Regions from separate parts of the Shewanella sp. 5S214 genome, predicted to be linked through region 1. Evidence: riboswitches for the same ligand, from Rfam matches in the RefSeq annotation. Region 1 holds a riboswitch; the other holds the start of a gene.

The links. A riboswitch is a leader RNA that binds a small molecule or an ion and turns the genes downstream of it on or off. The one in region 1 is predicted to bind cobalamin.
Region 2: linked by a shared signal. The riboswitch ahead of ACED29_RS08700 (TonB-dependent receptor) and the one ahead of ACED29_RS19515 (ABC transporter ATP-binding protein) in region 1 are both predicted to bind cobalamin.

What each region holds. Positions count from the first base shown of each region.
Region 1 covers NZ_JBGOOV010000040.1:1,436-9,378, forward strand. Annotated here, with positions in the region: gene ACED29_RS19500 (DUF6795 domain-containing protein) at 1-287, shown strand, start outside; gene metH (methionine synthase) at 377-4,093, opposite strand; gene ACED29_RS19510 (histidine phosphatase family protein) at 4,514-5,227, shown strand; cobalamin riboswitch at 5,324-5,460, shown strand; gene ACED29_RS19515 (ABC transporter ATP-binding protein) at 5,539-6,348, shown strand; gene ACED29_RS19520 (FecCD family ABC transporter permease) at 6,341-7,447, shown strand; gene cobT (nicotinate-nucleotide--dimethylbenzimidazole phosphoribosyltransferase) at 7,534-7,943, shown strand, end outside.
Region 2 covers NZ_JBGOOV010000010.1:48,785-56,727, reverse strand. Annotated here, with positions in the region: gene ACED29_RS08725 (DNA-J related domain-containing protein) at 1-571, opposite strand, end outside; gene ACED29_RS08720 (phosphoribosyltransferase) at 941-1,507, shown strand; gene ACED29_RS08715 (U32 family peptidase) at 1,684-3,597, shown strand; gene ACED29_RS08710 (DUF3622 domain-containing protein) at 3,793-4,116, shown strand; gene ACED29_RS08705 (hypothetical protein) at 4,242-4,907, shown strand; cobalamin riboswitch at 5,282-5,500, shown strand; gene ACED29_RS08700 (TonB-dependent receptor) at 5,640-7,619, shown strand; gene ACED29_RS08695 (HDOD domain-containing protein) at 7,761-7,943, shown strand, end outside.

The DNA.
Region 1 (7,943 bases):
TTATTAAGAAAGACCGCGATGAGATAAAAGATGATGGAGATGATTCATATTGGCTTTGGAGGATAAGTAAGAACTGGGTTTCAGTACCGTATTTAAATCAGTATTTAATACAATTAAATGCAGACTTACAAAATAAAGAATTGCAATATGAAGTTGATTTAACACAGTTTGGTTTAATTCGTGATCAACCTGTTGTTTCAATATGCTACTGGAAAGATGAATTATTCTCGACTTATTATGGGGAAAATTTAGAAGAAATTAATAGCTTTGATGATTTAAAAGACTAAATTTATTAATTTAGTCTCGCCTACTTATTTTAAGGATTGTAGATACCATCCATCTCTCAGAACCGAGTACAAACCTAACCTGGGGCAGTCTACTCCGGGTCATAGTCCAATACTGGCGCTAGCCACTTCTCTGTCTCTTCCAAGGTCATGCCTTTACGATTAGCGTAGTCTTCTACCTGATCTTTACCAATATTAGTTACGCCAAAATAGCGTGATTTGGGATGGGCAAAGTACCAGCCTGAAACTGCAGCCGTTGGGTACATGGCAAAGCTTTCGGTAATGTTTAAATCGATAGTTTCATCGGGTTTGAGCAAATCCCACAACAAACCTTTTTCAGTATGGTCTGGGCATGCTGGGTAACCTGGCGCTGGACGAATGCCTTTATAACGTTCGCGAATTAACGCTTCGTTATCGAGCACTTCATCCGCGGCATAACCCCAAAATTCTTTACGAACACGTTCGTGCATGCGCTCGGCAAAGGCTTCGGCTAAACGGTCTGCTAAACATTTGAGCATAATCGCATTGTAGTCATCGTGATTGGCTTCAAAACGGGCAACATGTTCATCAATACCGTGCCCTGTCGTCACCGCAAAACCGCCCATGTAGTCGGCAACGCCTGAATCTTTTGGTGCAACAAAGTCTGATAAACAGAAGTTGTCGTTACCCACGCGCTCAAGCTGCATCCGCAAATGATGGGTGGTCATTTCTAATGTGCTGCGGCTTTCATCAGTGTATAGCTCAATGTCGTCGTGGTTAACGGTATTCGCTGGGAATAAACCGATTACTGCTTTGGCGGTAAGCCACTTTTCAGTAATAATTTGCTTCAACATGGCTTGGCCATCGGCAAATAATTTAACGGCTTCTTCACCAACGACTTTGTCTTTTAAAATTTCAGGGTAATGACCGTGCAGTTCCCAGCTTCTGAAGAACGGTGTCCAGTCGATACGTTCGACTAAATCTTCTAGCGGGTAGTCATCAAATACTTGGCGGCCTAATACATTAGGCGTAAACGGGGTGTAGTTTTCCCAGTCGTGTTGACAACGATTATCACGCGCCGCTTCAATCGATACGATGGTTTTACGCTTAGTTTGCGACAAACGTTTTTCACGCATCATGTCGTATTCGGCGTAAGCCTCGTCGATGGTCGCCTGGCGAGTGGCGTTATTAATCAGTTTTGACACCATAGGCACAGCACGAGAAGCATCGGCAATGTAAATGGCGCCATGTGGATAATGCGGTGCTATTTTTACTGCAGTATGAATTTTAGAGCAGGTTGCACCACCGATAATTGCTGGGATGGTTAAGCCTTCACGGTGGAAGGTTTTCACGTTGTGCACCATTTCATCTAAACTTGGAGTGATTAAACCTGACATGCCGATGATGTCGATATTATGCTCTTTTACTGCATCGAGAATTTTATCGACCGATACCATTACCCCAAGATCGACCACTTCGTAGCCGTTGCAGGCGAGAACCACACCGACGATATTTTTACCTATGTCATGCACATCACCTTTTACGGTGACCATTAAAATTCGCCCGTTTGACTGGCCAGCAACCTTTTCCAATTCGATATAAGGATTAAGGTAAGCGACGGCTTTTTTCATTACCCGAGCCGATTTAACTACTTGTGGTAAGAACATTTTGCCTGCGCCAAATAAGTCGCCGACCACGTTCATGCCGTCCATTAATGGCCCTTCAATCACGTCCAGTGGACGCACAGCTTCTTGGCGGGCAGCTTCAGTGTCTTCGTCAATAAATTCAGTAATACCTTTAACCAATGCATGCGACAAACGCTGCGATACTGGCCAACTGCGCCAGGCTAAATCTTCTTTTTTAGCCACTTGTGAGCCATCGCCTCTAAAGCTTTCAGCGATGTCGAGCAGTTGTTCAGTGTTACTTGAGTCGGCTACTGGGCAAGGTAAGTTTTGAACTACGTTTTCAACCCGTTTTTTTAGCTCAGGATCAATGTCATCGTATATGGCTAACTGACCTGCGTTAACAATACCCATATCCATTCCCGCTTGAATGGCATGGTATAAAAACACCGCGTGAATGGCTTCGCGCACTGGGTTGTTACCGCGGAACGAGAATGACACGTTAGACACACCGCCGGAGATCATCGCGTGTGGCAAGGTGGCTTTGATGTCTTTAATGGCTTCGATAAAGTCGACAGCATAATTGTCGTGTTCATCAATACCGGTGGCAATAGCAAAGATGTTGGGATCAAAAATAATATCTTCTGGAGGAAAGCCGACAACATCGACCAAAATGCGATAAGCACGAGTACAGATTTGAGTTTTACGTTCACGAGTGTCAGCTTGGCCGTCTTCGTCAAAGGCCATTACAATGGCAGCAGCGCCATAGCGTTTGACTAAGGTGGCTTGTTCGATAAATTTGGCTTCGCCTTCTTTCATCGAAATCGAGTTAACAATCGACTTGCCTTGGACGCATTTAAGACCGGCTTCAATCACTTCCCATTTTGATGAGTCAATCATGATTGGCACGCGAGAGATGTCGGGCTCAGAGGCGATTAAGTTTAAAAACTTTGCCATAGACGCGACGCCATCGAGCATCCCTTCGTCCATGTTGACGTCGATAATTTGTGCGCCATTTTCAACCTGCTCACGCACGACATCTAAGGCTTCTTCAAACTTTTCTTCTTTAATTAAGCGTAAAAACTTAGCTGAACCGGTCACGTTGGCGCGCTCGCCGACGTTAACAAATAACGAATTTTTATCTATGGTCAAAGGCTCTAGGCCCGATAAACGACAAGCCACGGGCAGATCTGGGATCTGTCTGGGTTCGTGTCTGAGTACCGCTTCACGAATGGCGCTGATATGAGCGGGTGTACTACCACAACAGCCGCCGACAATGTTGAGCATGCCTTCTTGAGCCCATTGATTAATGACTTCGGCCATTTCTTCTGGGGTTTCATCGTAGCCACCAAATTCGTTGGGTAAGCCAGCATTTGGGTGGGCGGAAACATAACACTCGGCAATACGCGATAATTCTTCAACGTACGGGCGCAGCTCTTTAGGACCAAGGGCGCAGTTAAGGCCAATCGATAACGGCTTGATATGGCGTAAAGAGTTATAAAAGGCTTCTGTGGTTTGCCCTGTTAAGGTTCGGCCTGAGGCGTCGGTAATGGTGCCTGAGATCATAACAGGTAGGCGATCGCCGAGTTGATCGAATACTTTTTCAATCGCAAATAGAGCAGCTTTGGCGTTTAAGGTATCAAAAATGGTTTCAACTAAAATGATATCGGCGCCGCCTTCAATTAAGGCGCTGGTGGATTCGACATAAGCGTCGACTAATTGGTCGAAACTGACATTACGAAACCCAGGGTCGTTAACGTCTGGACTGATAGAGCAGGTGCGGTTAGTTGGACCTAATACGCCAGCAACATAACGTGGCAAACCTGTTTGCGCAGCCACTTCGTCGGCTGCTTGGCGGGCAATTTGGGCTCCGGCTAGGTTAATTTCGGCGGCCAGAGACTGCATATCGTAATCGGCCATGGCGATGGTGGTGGCATTAAAGGTGTTGGTTTCAATAATGTCGGCACCGTTTAACAGGTACTGGGTATGAATATCTTTAATAATTTGCGCTTGGCTGAGTACTAATAAGTCATTGTTGCCTTTAACATCGCAATGCCAATCTTTAAAACGCTCGCCACGATAATCTTCTTCTTCCAACTTATAGTCTTGGATCATGGTGCCCATGGCGCCATCTAAAATCACAATACGCTGCGCTAACAATGCATTAAGTTGTTCAAGTGTTTGACTGTAAGAAGTCGATTTCGCCATAACAGTTACCTTTTTATCACTATGTTGCTTGATACCTTAATTGAGATAAGCATACCCTTATTTTTACCAGAGTAGGGCGATAACATCATTGTTTATTACAGCTACTACAGGCAATTTTTGGTTGCTACTGTAGATCAGGGCTATTGCTCATAATGATGACCTTTTATATGCTGACCTGTTAAGATAGTATTTTGGACATATAAACGTATAGACGTCCATAGTACGCGAATTTTTACCGCTAGAGCAAGGCTGATTTAAGCTCAATGAGGCGCAATTTGATTTAATTTGATTTACTCGATAGCTGGATAAGTAAGTTAACATCAGAATAGTTAATTAAATTGAGGGGGCATTTGCTCTGTGTTAGCAGTGCAAGGCTCTGTTTGATAAATGTTTATGACTCTCTAACTAAGGTTTATGTCAATGAAGCGAGCCAAGATAATATTAATGCGCCATGGTGAGTGTGAAGGTGGAGGGATATTCCGCGGCCGCACCGATGTGAAGCTTACCGATATTGGTATGACGCAAATGCAGCAAGCTTTTATCGAGCAGCAATATCCGATTAGTCATGTATTTAGTTCGCCGTTGTTGCGTTGTCAGTTATTTAGTCAAGCTTTAGCACAGCAACTATCGTTACCGTTAACCACTTTATCTTCACTACAAGAAATTGATTTTGGTGTCTGGGATGGGCAATCATTTGATGCTATTTATCAGCAAAACCCACAACAATTTGATGCTTATTGGGATAACCCTTGGCTGGCACAAAATACACCAGACAAGGCTGAGTCGGTAACCGATTTTACCGCACGAGTGGAAGCTGGCTTAATGACGGTCGTTGATGCTCTGTGGAGCTCTTTTGCGCAGACAGATAGTGCTCAACAAAAGCCTAATGGTGACGATTGTCCCCATGCGTTAGTGGTGACTCATGGTGGCGTAATGCGCTGTTTAGTCGGATATGTACTCAATACTGGCCAATGTAGCGGATTATTCGCTAACCTAGCGATCCCCTATGCTGCTATTATGATGCTCGATGTGTATTGGCCTGACGATATTGATAATATTGATCGTTTTCAGCCGCCAATAAAAGATACTAAAGCCGCTAAAGTGAGTTTTACCTTACATTGGCCTAAGACTTGAGAACCACCAGAGTCGTATTAGTCTCAATATCATGGTGTTAAAATGACTAGCTTACTATTTATTGTATTAACATCATGTCGTTAAGATGATTATCTTCAACACGATAGTTTAAAAAGTAGTGCCTTTCAAGGTATTGGGAATTGGGATAAGCCCAAACTGTACCCGCAACTGTAAATGGATCAATTAAGTATTGGTGCATAAGTCAGATACCAGCTTTGAATCGCCTCATTATCCATACCTAAGCGGGTGACTTAGGGGAGTGATTAAATCGATGTATGTGTTAATTAATTGGACATGGCGAGGTTACTTGCATGTCTGAGTCTGTATTAGATGTAAATCATCTTTTTTGGCAAGTCGATAAGAAAATGATTTTGGCTGACATTCATTTCAGTCTGCCTAAAGGCCAAATGCTAGGCTTAATTGGCCCAAATGGCGCGGGTAAGTCAAGCTTGTTACGTTGCCTGTATCGTTACATTGTGCCTACTAGCGGCGATATTGCGATTTTTTCCAAACCCATCAGTGAGTTTTCATCTAAGTTGCTAGCGCAAAATATTGCGGTGGTACAACAAGATACGCCGCATTATTTTGACATGACCACCGAGCAGTTAGTGACCATGGGGTTAACGCCGCATAAAGGCTTGTTTGATCCTAATACCGTCCAAGACCGTGAACGTGTATTAAGCGCATTAGCCAAAGTGGGCTTGCAGCAACAAGCACTGCAACAGTATGAACTGTTATCTGGTGGTGAAAAGCAGCGTGCACTTATTGCCCGCGCTATCGTGCAACAACCGCATATTCTTATTTTAGATGAACCCACTAATCATTTAGATATTCGTTATCAAATTCAAATTCTTGAACTGGTCAAATCATTAGGCATTAGCGTTATCGCATCGATACATGATCTAAATTTAGCCAGTGCGATGTGCGATAAATTATTACTACTCGATCACGGACAGTTAATTGCTAAAGGCACTCCAACTGAAGTGCTGACTGAGCGACAAATTAGTGATGTGTTCGGTGTGTGCTGCGACATTAATGTTCATCCACAACACGCAAAACCCCTTATTAGTTATTTTTATGGTTACCAACCCAGCCACAAAGTGGGCCCTGATCATGATTGATGCATCCCAACGTCGCTACTATGTTTACTTCAGCTTGTTGGTTGTAGTTACACTGCTTACTCCGATTTTTGCCGCCAGTTTTGGGGCGGCCAATATTCATCTAAATGACGTATTAATGATATTTAATACCTTATTAGGCGGCGACATGCCGAGTGCGATTGATGGCAGTGAGCATGCAGTTAAGATAACTCAACGTATTGTGCTTGAATTACGCTTGCCGAGAATTTTATTGGCCTTTGTCGCCGGCGCTGGTTTGTCTATAGCGGGCAGTGTATTACAAACCGTGACCCGCAATCCTTTAGCTGACCCGTATTTGTTTGGCATTAGCTCTGGGGCGTCATTTGGTGCGGTGTTGGTGGTGTCGTTATTCAGTCAAACGGGTTTGTTTGCCGAGATGTTTTCAGGGGTATTTACCCTAGCGCCAAACTTTACCGCACAACCTTGGTGGTCTTGGTCAACATTAAGTATTCCGATAGGAGCATTCATCGGCGCCAGTTTATCTGTGTTGGTGGTGTTTATGTTGTCGGGACCTGGTCGAAGTAGCCAAGTTGAACGTATGTTGTTATCCGGTGTGGCGACCTCGTTTCTGTTTGGTGCATTGACCAGTTTGTTGTTGTATTTTTCGACCCCACAGGCTGCGGCGTCAGTGCTGTTTTGGAGTTTAGGCAGTTTTGCCAAAGCCAGTTGGTCAAACTTACTGTTACCGAGTGTAACGGTAGGGGTTAGTTTATTGATTATGTTGACCTTTAGACGACAAATTATGGCGTTGCAAGCGGGAGATGAAACCGCGCATACCTTAGGAATTAATGTCGCTAAATTGCGTTTAAGTATGTTGTTACTGTGTTCGCTTATTACGGCAATGCTAGTGGCAACGTGTGGTGGCATTGGTTTTGTCGGTTTAATGATCCCGCACACGGTTAGGTTATTGTTTTCTGGACGTCAGCCGATGATCTTAACCGCGATGTTGGGTGGCTTATTTATGGTGTGGATTGATGTGATAGCGCGGTGTGTTTTATCTAATCAAGAATTGCCCGTTGGTATTATTACAGCAGCGTTAGGCAGTGTGTTTTTCTTGTTTATTTTACGCCAACGGCGCTAATTATTTAGACACAGGTATAAGAACTTTTATAAGAATTGCTATGCGCATCATGTTGAAATTTATTAGCCCAAGTTGTTGGAGTTGAAATGTTTGTTATAGAAGCCGTTAATCCAGATGTTGATGACATCATCCAGCATAAGATTAATCAAAAAACCAAACCGCTAGGGGCTTTAGGTCAACTAGAATCGTTGGCATTACAGGTTGCTCGGGTGCAATATAATGGCAATCAGCAGCGATTAAGTTCACAGCTGCAAATCACTAAGCCAACTATGTTAGTGTTTGCTGCCGACCATGGTATTGCCGCTTATGGCGTGTCGATTGCGCCAAGCGAAGTGACGACTCAAATGGTGCATAACTTTGTTCAAGGCGGCGCGGCAATTAACGTGTTTTGTCGCCAGGTCGGCTTTGAACTTGAAATTATTGATTGCGGTATATTACAACCGCTGACAGGGCAAACGAGCGTTATCGATCAGCGCTTAGGCGCTGGTACTCACGC
Region 2 (7,943 bases), on a different contig from region 1:
GCTTACGCCATTGTTTACGGATGTCTCTATCGGTAGCAGTTTCATCCAGTTCAAACACTTTTAAGGCTTGGCCCACATGCATTAACTTGATATTAACGCCAATATACTCTTTATAAGTTGACCAGAACGACTCGAGCATTTCTCGCACTACGTTAACGCTGGCATCGTAATTAGCCCAGTCGAGATAGTAATCGCGTAATGCACCATCGCGAATATGTTGGACATCTGCACTGGCCGGAATAATCCTAAATATTTGGATTTCCATTGCCTTAACTTGTAACCACTGTTTGGGCATTAATATATCTTGTAATTCATACAAGGCATTCATCAATAAAAAGTTACGTTTAAAAAGATCTTTTTCCGGTAACGGATCAAGGTTGTGCATTAGCCCTTTGGCTTGCAACTCGCTGGCTAAATGATGCACTTTCCAACTTTGATTAGTTGACTGCAATAAACTCAGCACAGGCCATATAAGCGGATTATCACTTTTATTTGCATTGATTTGATTGCTTTTATTTGTATCGTCCCATTCAGGAGCATGGGCCGAGTGTAAGGTTTTATTGAGTAACATGGTGGTGTATTCATCCTGAATTGGCGATAAATTCTACTTATCATGAAACCACACTATGCCATAGCCGTTGTTAATCACAAGTAGATTTATACTCGCAGAGATGTCGATTTGAGCCTACATATGCAGCTTTATTTGGCGATCTGGACCTCGACCTGAATGTAATGCTTAAGGGCTTGGTAATCTGGCGCCGAGCAAATGATTCAATCAAGCGAGGATGGACAGCATCAGCTGGCTGATTACAGGGGATTGCGATTTCATTAAGCGGTTAAATTTTTTATTTACCTTGATCAATTAATTACTATTCTTACAGGCAAGAAAGCTTTATTTGGTATAAAATTCCCCGCAATAAAATAATCGGGGGCTTAACCAATGACAGATAAACACTTTATTAGTGCGCAACAACTACTGGAAGATTCATTTAGACTCGCTGCACAAGTGTATGACAGTGGCTTTCGACCACAGTTTATTGTGGGTATTTGGCGCGGCGGTGCTCCAATCGGTATTGCAGTACAAGAATATTTCGATTTTAAGAAAGTTGAAACTGACCACATCGCGGTGAGAACCTCTTCTTATTATGGCATTGGAACCGATAAGCAAGATAAAAATATTAAAGTACATGGTCTGCATTATATTATTGAAAACGCTAACGCCAGTGATGGTTTGTTGATTGTTGATGACGTCTTTGACTCAGGGCGCAGCATTGATGCGCTTATTGGTAAGTTAAGAAAGTTTATGCGCTTGAACATGCCAACGGATATCCGTATTGCCTGCCCTTACTACAAACCGAAAAACACTAAAGTGGACCTAAAACCAGAATATTTCATTCATTCATCTGAAGATTGGTTAGTGTTCCCACATGAAGTGTCTGGTTTAAACCCACAAGAAATTGCTGAAGGCAAAGCTGACTTTAAAAACATCCAAGAGCTGTTTTTATAAGCGTAATGCAGCACAGCTTATCGCGGTTATTAGCAACGAATTTACTTAGAACTTTGGGTAAAGTTTGCTAAAATACAAGCACTATGCGAGTGCGCCAACATACTTATGTCAATGCGATAATATTAGTATGTTGGCGCACTTTTTTATCCGAATTGATGCGAAATATAGTTAACATTATGGTTTCTGTAGAATTGTTCACCCCAGAGGCTCCTGTAAAGCGCCAGTTAGAACTCTTAGCCCCCGCTAAAAATGCCGATTATGGCATTGAAGCTATTCGTCATGGTGCTGATGCGGTTTATATTGGTGGCCCAGCGTTTGGTGCCCGTCACAATGCTGGCAACAGTATTGAAGACATTGCTCGCTTAGCAGAATTTGCTCATCGTTATCATGCCCAGGTGTTTGTGGCCTTAAACACTATTTTAATGGATGACGAACTTGATAAAGCCCAAAAGCTAATTTGGCAGCTTTATGAAGCGGGCGTCGATGCCTTGATTGTGCAAGACATGGGGGTGTTACAATTTGATCTTCCGCCTATTGCGTTACATGCCAGCACCCAAACCGATAACCGCAGCCCAGAAAAAACGGTATTTTTTGAGCAAGTTGGTTTTTCTCAGGTGGTGTTAGCCCGCGAGCTGAATATTCCCCAAATTCGTGATATCGCAGCCAGCACAAAAATGAAGTTAGAGTTCTTTATTCATGGCGCTCTGTGCGTCAGCTACAGTGGTTTGTGTAATTTAAGTCACGCTTACTCTAATCGAAGTGCTAATCGCGGTGAATGTTCACAAATGTGTCGATTACCCTGTAATTTGACCACGCGTGAAGGCGAGGTCTTAGCCGAAAATAAGCACTTATTGTCATTAAAAGATAATAATCAAACGGATAATTTAGAGGCATTAATTGATGCGGGTATTAGCTCGTTTAAAATTGAAGGCCGTTTAAAAGATATTACTTACCTTAAGAATGTTACCGCACATTATCGCCAGCAGCTTGATGCAATTATTGCCAAGCGTGCCGATCTTGAATCTATCTCTCATGGTCGTTGCGAATTTAATTTTACTCCCGATCCTGATAAAAGCTTTAACCGCGGTAAAACCGATTATTTTGTTAATGAACGGACCGAGGCGATTGAGCATTTTAGTTCGCCTAAGTTTATTGGTGAAAAAGTGGGCCGAATTACTCATGTCGGTAAAGACTTTATTAAAATCGATACCAGTGAAAGTGGTAAAGACATTCACTTTAACAATGGTGATGGTCTGTGTTTCTTTGTTGAGCATTATGAAACTCAGCGTTTGTCTGACGATAAACTCTCTGGTGTACGCATCAACCGCGCAGAGGGCAACACCTTATATTTAACTGAAGTGCCCAAAGATCTTAAAATTGGGGTGATGATGTTCCGAAACTTTGATCATAAGTTCGAAGCTATCCTCAACAAAGATTCAGCTAGCCGTAAAATTGCTGTCGATATGCAATTCTTTGATACTGATGACGGCGTAGGCTTAACGATTACCGATGTGCATAATATTAGTGCCACCGTCACTTTAGTGTGCGACAAAGCTCCTGCTAATGATCAGGCTAAAACCGCTGAAAATTTGAAAAAACAACTTAGTAAACTTGGCAGTAGCGACTTTGTGCTGAATAAGATTAATTTGCTGACACAAACCATGTGGTTTTTACCTGCCTCTGTGGTCAATGAGTTACGCCGCGATGCTGTAAGTGCATTAATGGCGGCAAGGGTTGCCAGTTACCAACGACCTGAGCGTTGGGTGCATGATAAAACGGCGCGTTTTCCACAAAAAGCATTGAGCTTTTTATCCAATGTGGCCAACGAAAAAGCCAAATCGTTTTATCATCAACATGGGGTGATTCAAATTGAAGACACCTATGAAAAAAATAATGTGTTACATGATGCGCCGTTAATGGTGACCAAACATTGTCTCCGCTACAGCTTTAATTTATGCCCGAAAGAAGTTGAAGGTATTAAAGCTGATCCGATGTTTTTAGATGTTGGCAAAGATAAATTGAAGTTAGTATTCGACTGCCATAAATGCGAAATGATGATTGTTGGCTCCAACCAATTAGTCAAACAATAATGGTGTAGCAGCAATATTTTATTCATCATTGCTTTTCCAGTGGCAATATTCTCCTTGTCACTGGATAAGTTTTTTGAATAAGCTGAAAAAACAGCCATTAAATAGCTGCCCAAACTCGTGCGTTTCGAGTACACTGCGCGGCTGAAATTTCACGGGTTTAAGCCTGTGATACCTTAAGTTAGGAAAGAATAGATTATGAGCGATAGCAAAAAGTATGCTTTACGTGTTATTCAAATTGAAAACACGTGGAAAACTGAAATTACTCGTCGTATGACAGCGACTAAAACCATAGTATCAAAAAGCCAAGATGGTTTTGCCACAGAAGCTGAAGCCATTGCATGGGGCGAGCAATCACTGCAAGGTTTTTTAGCTAAGCAAGCTGATCGTAACAAGCGTAAAACTGAGAAACACCTTAAAGCTAAAAGCGTAGCCGCGGCCATTGCTGCTGAATCAGCTATCGACGAAGAAGAACTTTTCGACGCCGAAGATGATGCTGAAGATGACGAAACGTTTAATTAATATGTTATCCAAGATGTAAATGTTATAGATAAGTTTCAATTTTTGTATGTTCAGGATAGGATATGCTCAATTAGAATGGTTTCGATCAACTTATCTTTATCTTGACCAAATAAGGATTCATTTGGATGAACAAGATTGCTGCAATTATTGGCTGCTCGGGGTGCTTAGGGATATTGTTCCTGTTCCCGAGTAGTGCATCTGCTACCTCTCAAATCCCCATGACATTTGGTGAAGTTGGTCATTCATCAGCTACTGCTGTGATGTCTGATGATGTTCAGCAACTGACAAAGCTGTCTGCGAAGTTTGGTTTTTTACCACCATTGGATTGGAAGCTTGCCTTTAATGAAAAACGTGGTGATATGACCATGGCTGAGTTTGTTCCTAGTGATGAGTCGTTAAATAATTGGTCTCGTTTAGTCTGTATGCAAGGCTTTAAGGGCTTAGCCGATGACGTTGAACCAGAACAATTTTTAAATTCAATGGCTGACACTTATCGACAACATTGCCAAGGGCAGGTTATTTATCAACAGCTCGGCAGTTCTAAGGTGGATGGCCTCGAGGCTGTGCATGGTTTATTAGGTTGTACCAGTATGCCTAATATTCATAGCGCTTCAGCTGTGATTGAAACGTCTTTTATATCCCCTTTACAAGGTGAAATGGGCTATTTTACGGTAATAAGTGACGACGATGATGTCTATCTTATTCATAAATCTATTCGTACCGACATATTTACTCCTGATACCGCACCTATCACTATCGATAATTATCGTCAGTTCATGACCCAGCCCTAATCATTTTTTCTCGGTGTTGAACATTAACCCGAAGATGTCATTTACACTTATTTGTATCCAAGTTTCAACTTTACATATTGATGTTTACGAATGTAAATGTGTGCTCACCAGCTCCCTTAGCCTTTAAGACCATCGCAATCTATGAGTTTATTTATCATTAAGTTGAATTATCTGTGAGATTACCTTTTGTCAGTATGAAGTACACCTTAGGATCCGTTATAATCGCCGCGTTATTATTTTGCTGCGCAAACGGTTACGTTTAGCACGCAGTGACTTAATACAAGCTTGTCATAACCAAAGACATATTTTTTAATGTTGAGCTGAGCCTCATGTTATTTTAATCGCTCACCTAAAGGCTAAGTCAGCGTTGAGGTGAGTGAGTCAATCTTTATGGTGCTTGCCGTGGGTCAATATCCCACAGCAGGATAATCGGGAAACCAGTGCAAGTCTGGTACTGCCCCCGCAACGGTGATTGGTGAGAGTCAGGTGCGCAACTCGATTGCGTTAATCATCTAGACTCGCGTGTGCTATGCCATTGAGGTCTTAGCACCACAGCCTTAGTCCGGAGACCGGCCTTAAAGGTGATTTCGATGATTTCGGTGGGCAGATCTCGAAATGTAATATAATACCGCTTGTTGGCATACGCTAAGAATTGATCTGTAGATTTGCCAACAGTCGTCATCTATATTGCGGCACTTTTGCCCCATTTTTCCTTTCAGGAGTTAAAGGTAAATGGGTACTAAACCAACAAAAATTGCATTGCTATTAAGTGCATTCTTCAGTGTAGTCAGTGTGAATGCTATGGCAGCAGACTCAGCGGCTTCATCTTCTTCATCTTCAGCAATCAGCATGGATGAAACCCTAGTGGTTATTGGTCGTAATGCTGCTAAGCCATTAAATATTGCTGCCAACGTCAATGTGATTGATGCTGCTGACATTCAAATGAGCGGCGCGACTAACTTAACCGATTTATTACGTGGACAATCTGGTATTCAGGTGTCGGATAATAATTCGGGAACAGTATTTTCTATGCGCGGATTTTCAGCTTCGCAAGCGGCGAATAACACCCTGATTTTAGTCGATGGACGCAGACTGAATAACATTGATATTGCAGCACCGAGTATTGAATCTATTCCAATTAACTTAATTGAGCGAGTTGAGATTCTATCTGGTAGTGCAGGTGTGTTATATGGCGATCAAGCTGTTGGCGGCGTTATCAATATTATTACTAAAGCACCAACAGAAACCAGTGGTGGCATACAAATCAGCGGTGGCAGTTTTGACACTTATGAAGCTAAAGGTGATATTTCGGGTGCTATCAATGATGCATGGCGTTACTTTTTAGCGGCGAGTTATAACAAAAGTGATAATTACCGCGACAATAACGACAATGACACCAGTTCTATTTTAGGTCGCATTCAGTATCAAACTGACGTAGAAGACTTTTTTGTCGAAGTTAATTATTTTGATAATGATCGTCAAGTACCAGGTGCACTGACCTTAGCGCAATATCAAGCCAATCCTCGTCAAGTGGCTCCTTTTTCTGAGGGTGAATTCACTCATGAAATGACCACCGCATTACGCAGTGGCTATCAGTACCAGTTAAATAATATTTGGGCATTGAGTGCCGATTTAACCTATTCTGACACGTTAATCACCAGTCTGTTATATGGCAGTGAAGGGCGAATTGAGCGTGACTTATTAAGCTTTTCGCCTAAAGCGACCGCCAATTATCACTTAGATCATGGCGACTTGAATTTGGTCACCGGCATTGATGTGAGTACAGGTGAAGCAGATTTTGATACGGCTTCTATTCAACGCAATAATAAACAGACTCAACGTAGTGCTTATGTTCAAGCATCAGTGCCTATTACCAAGACATTATCTTATGTAGTAGGTGGCCGTTACTCGGAAGTGACTGACGATTTGTATGATCAGTTACTTTATCCAAACCGTATTGAAATTGATAATGACGCCCATGCACTTGAGTTTGGTGTTAATTATCGTCCGAGCAGCGAACATCGTTTTTATGTTCGTGCTAATGATAACTTCCGCTTTGCCAAAGTCGATGAACAAGCTTATACACCGTTGACAACTCAGGGGTTAGATCCACAAACGGGTCGCTCTTATGAAGCGGGTTGGGATTATACCACTACCACTCAAACATTGAAGATCAATGCTTATCAACTTGAATTAGAAGATGAGATTGTTTACGAAGGTGGTCGTACCGATGGTCCTTATGGTGGCGGTGCTAACGTTAACGCTGATAAGTCGCGTCGTTTTGGTATAAGCACGGCTTATGATGTGCAGCTTTCAACGAATTGGTTATTAGGTGCGTCGTACGACTATATTGATGCAGAATTCACTCAAGGCGAGAACGACGGTAAAGCATTATCTTGGGTGGCCAAGCACTCTGGTAAAGCTTATATGAGTTACGATATATCTGCTCATTGGCAAGCGTTTGTTGAAGGTGTTTACACTGGCGAGCGTTACATGGAAGGCGACAACAGCAATACTGGCGATAAGTTAGACAGTTATGTATTAACCAACCTTGCGTTGAATTACAGCTATGTAGGGTGGAGTGCCAGTTTACGTATTGATAATTTACTTGATGAAGACTATGTCGGCACAGGGTATTACTCTGCTTATGGCAGTGGCTATTATTCAGGTACTGGTCGTTCAATTAGACTTACAGCGGGTTATCGTTTCTAGATAATTCGGTTGATCAAGTCTTAGTCACAACAGCCAGTAAATTATTACTTATGAAAGCCAGTAAACTATCGCTGGCTTTCGTTTTAATATACCGTTAAATTGATTAACAGTGTGTTAATTTTAAAAAGGTAATCGATAGATATGACGAGTCTTGAGCAACAAGTTTTTACTCAAGTTAAAGCTATTATTAGCAATGAAGAGCAAGTCATTGGTCGTCGTGGCATATTAATTCCATTAAAAAAAGCCCTGATTAACGAAGCTGATATTAGAATCGTAATCGACATAGTCTCTGCTGATCCGGCATTGGCTGCACACTTGTTATTG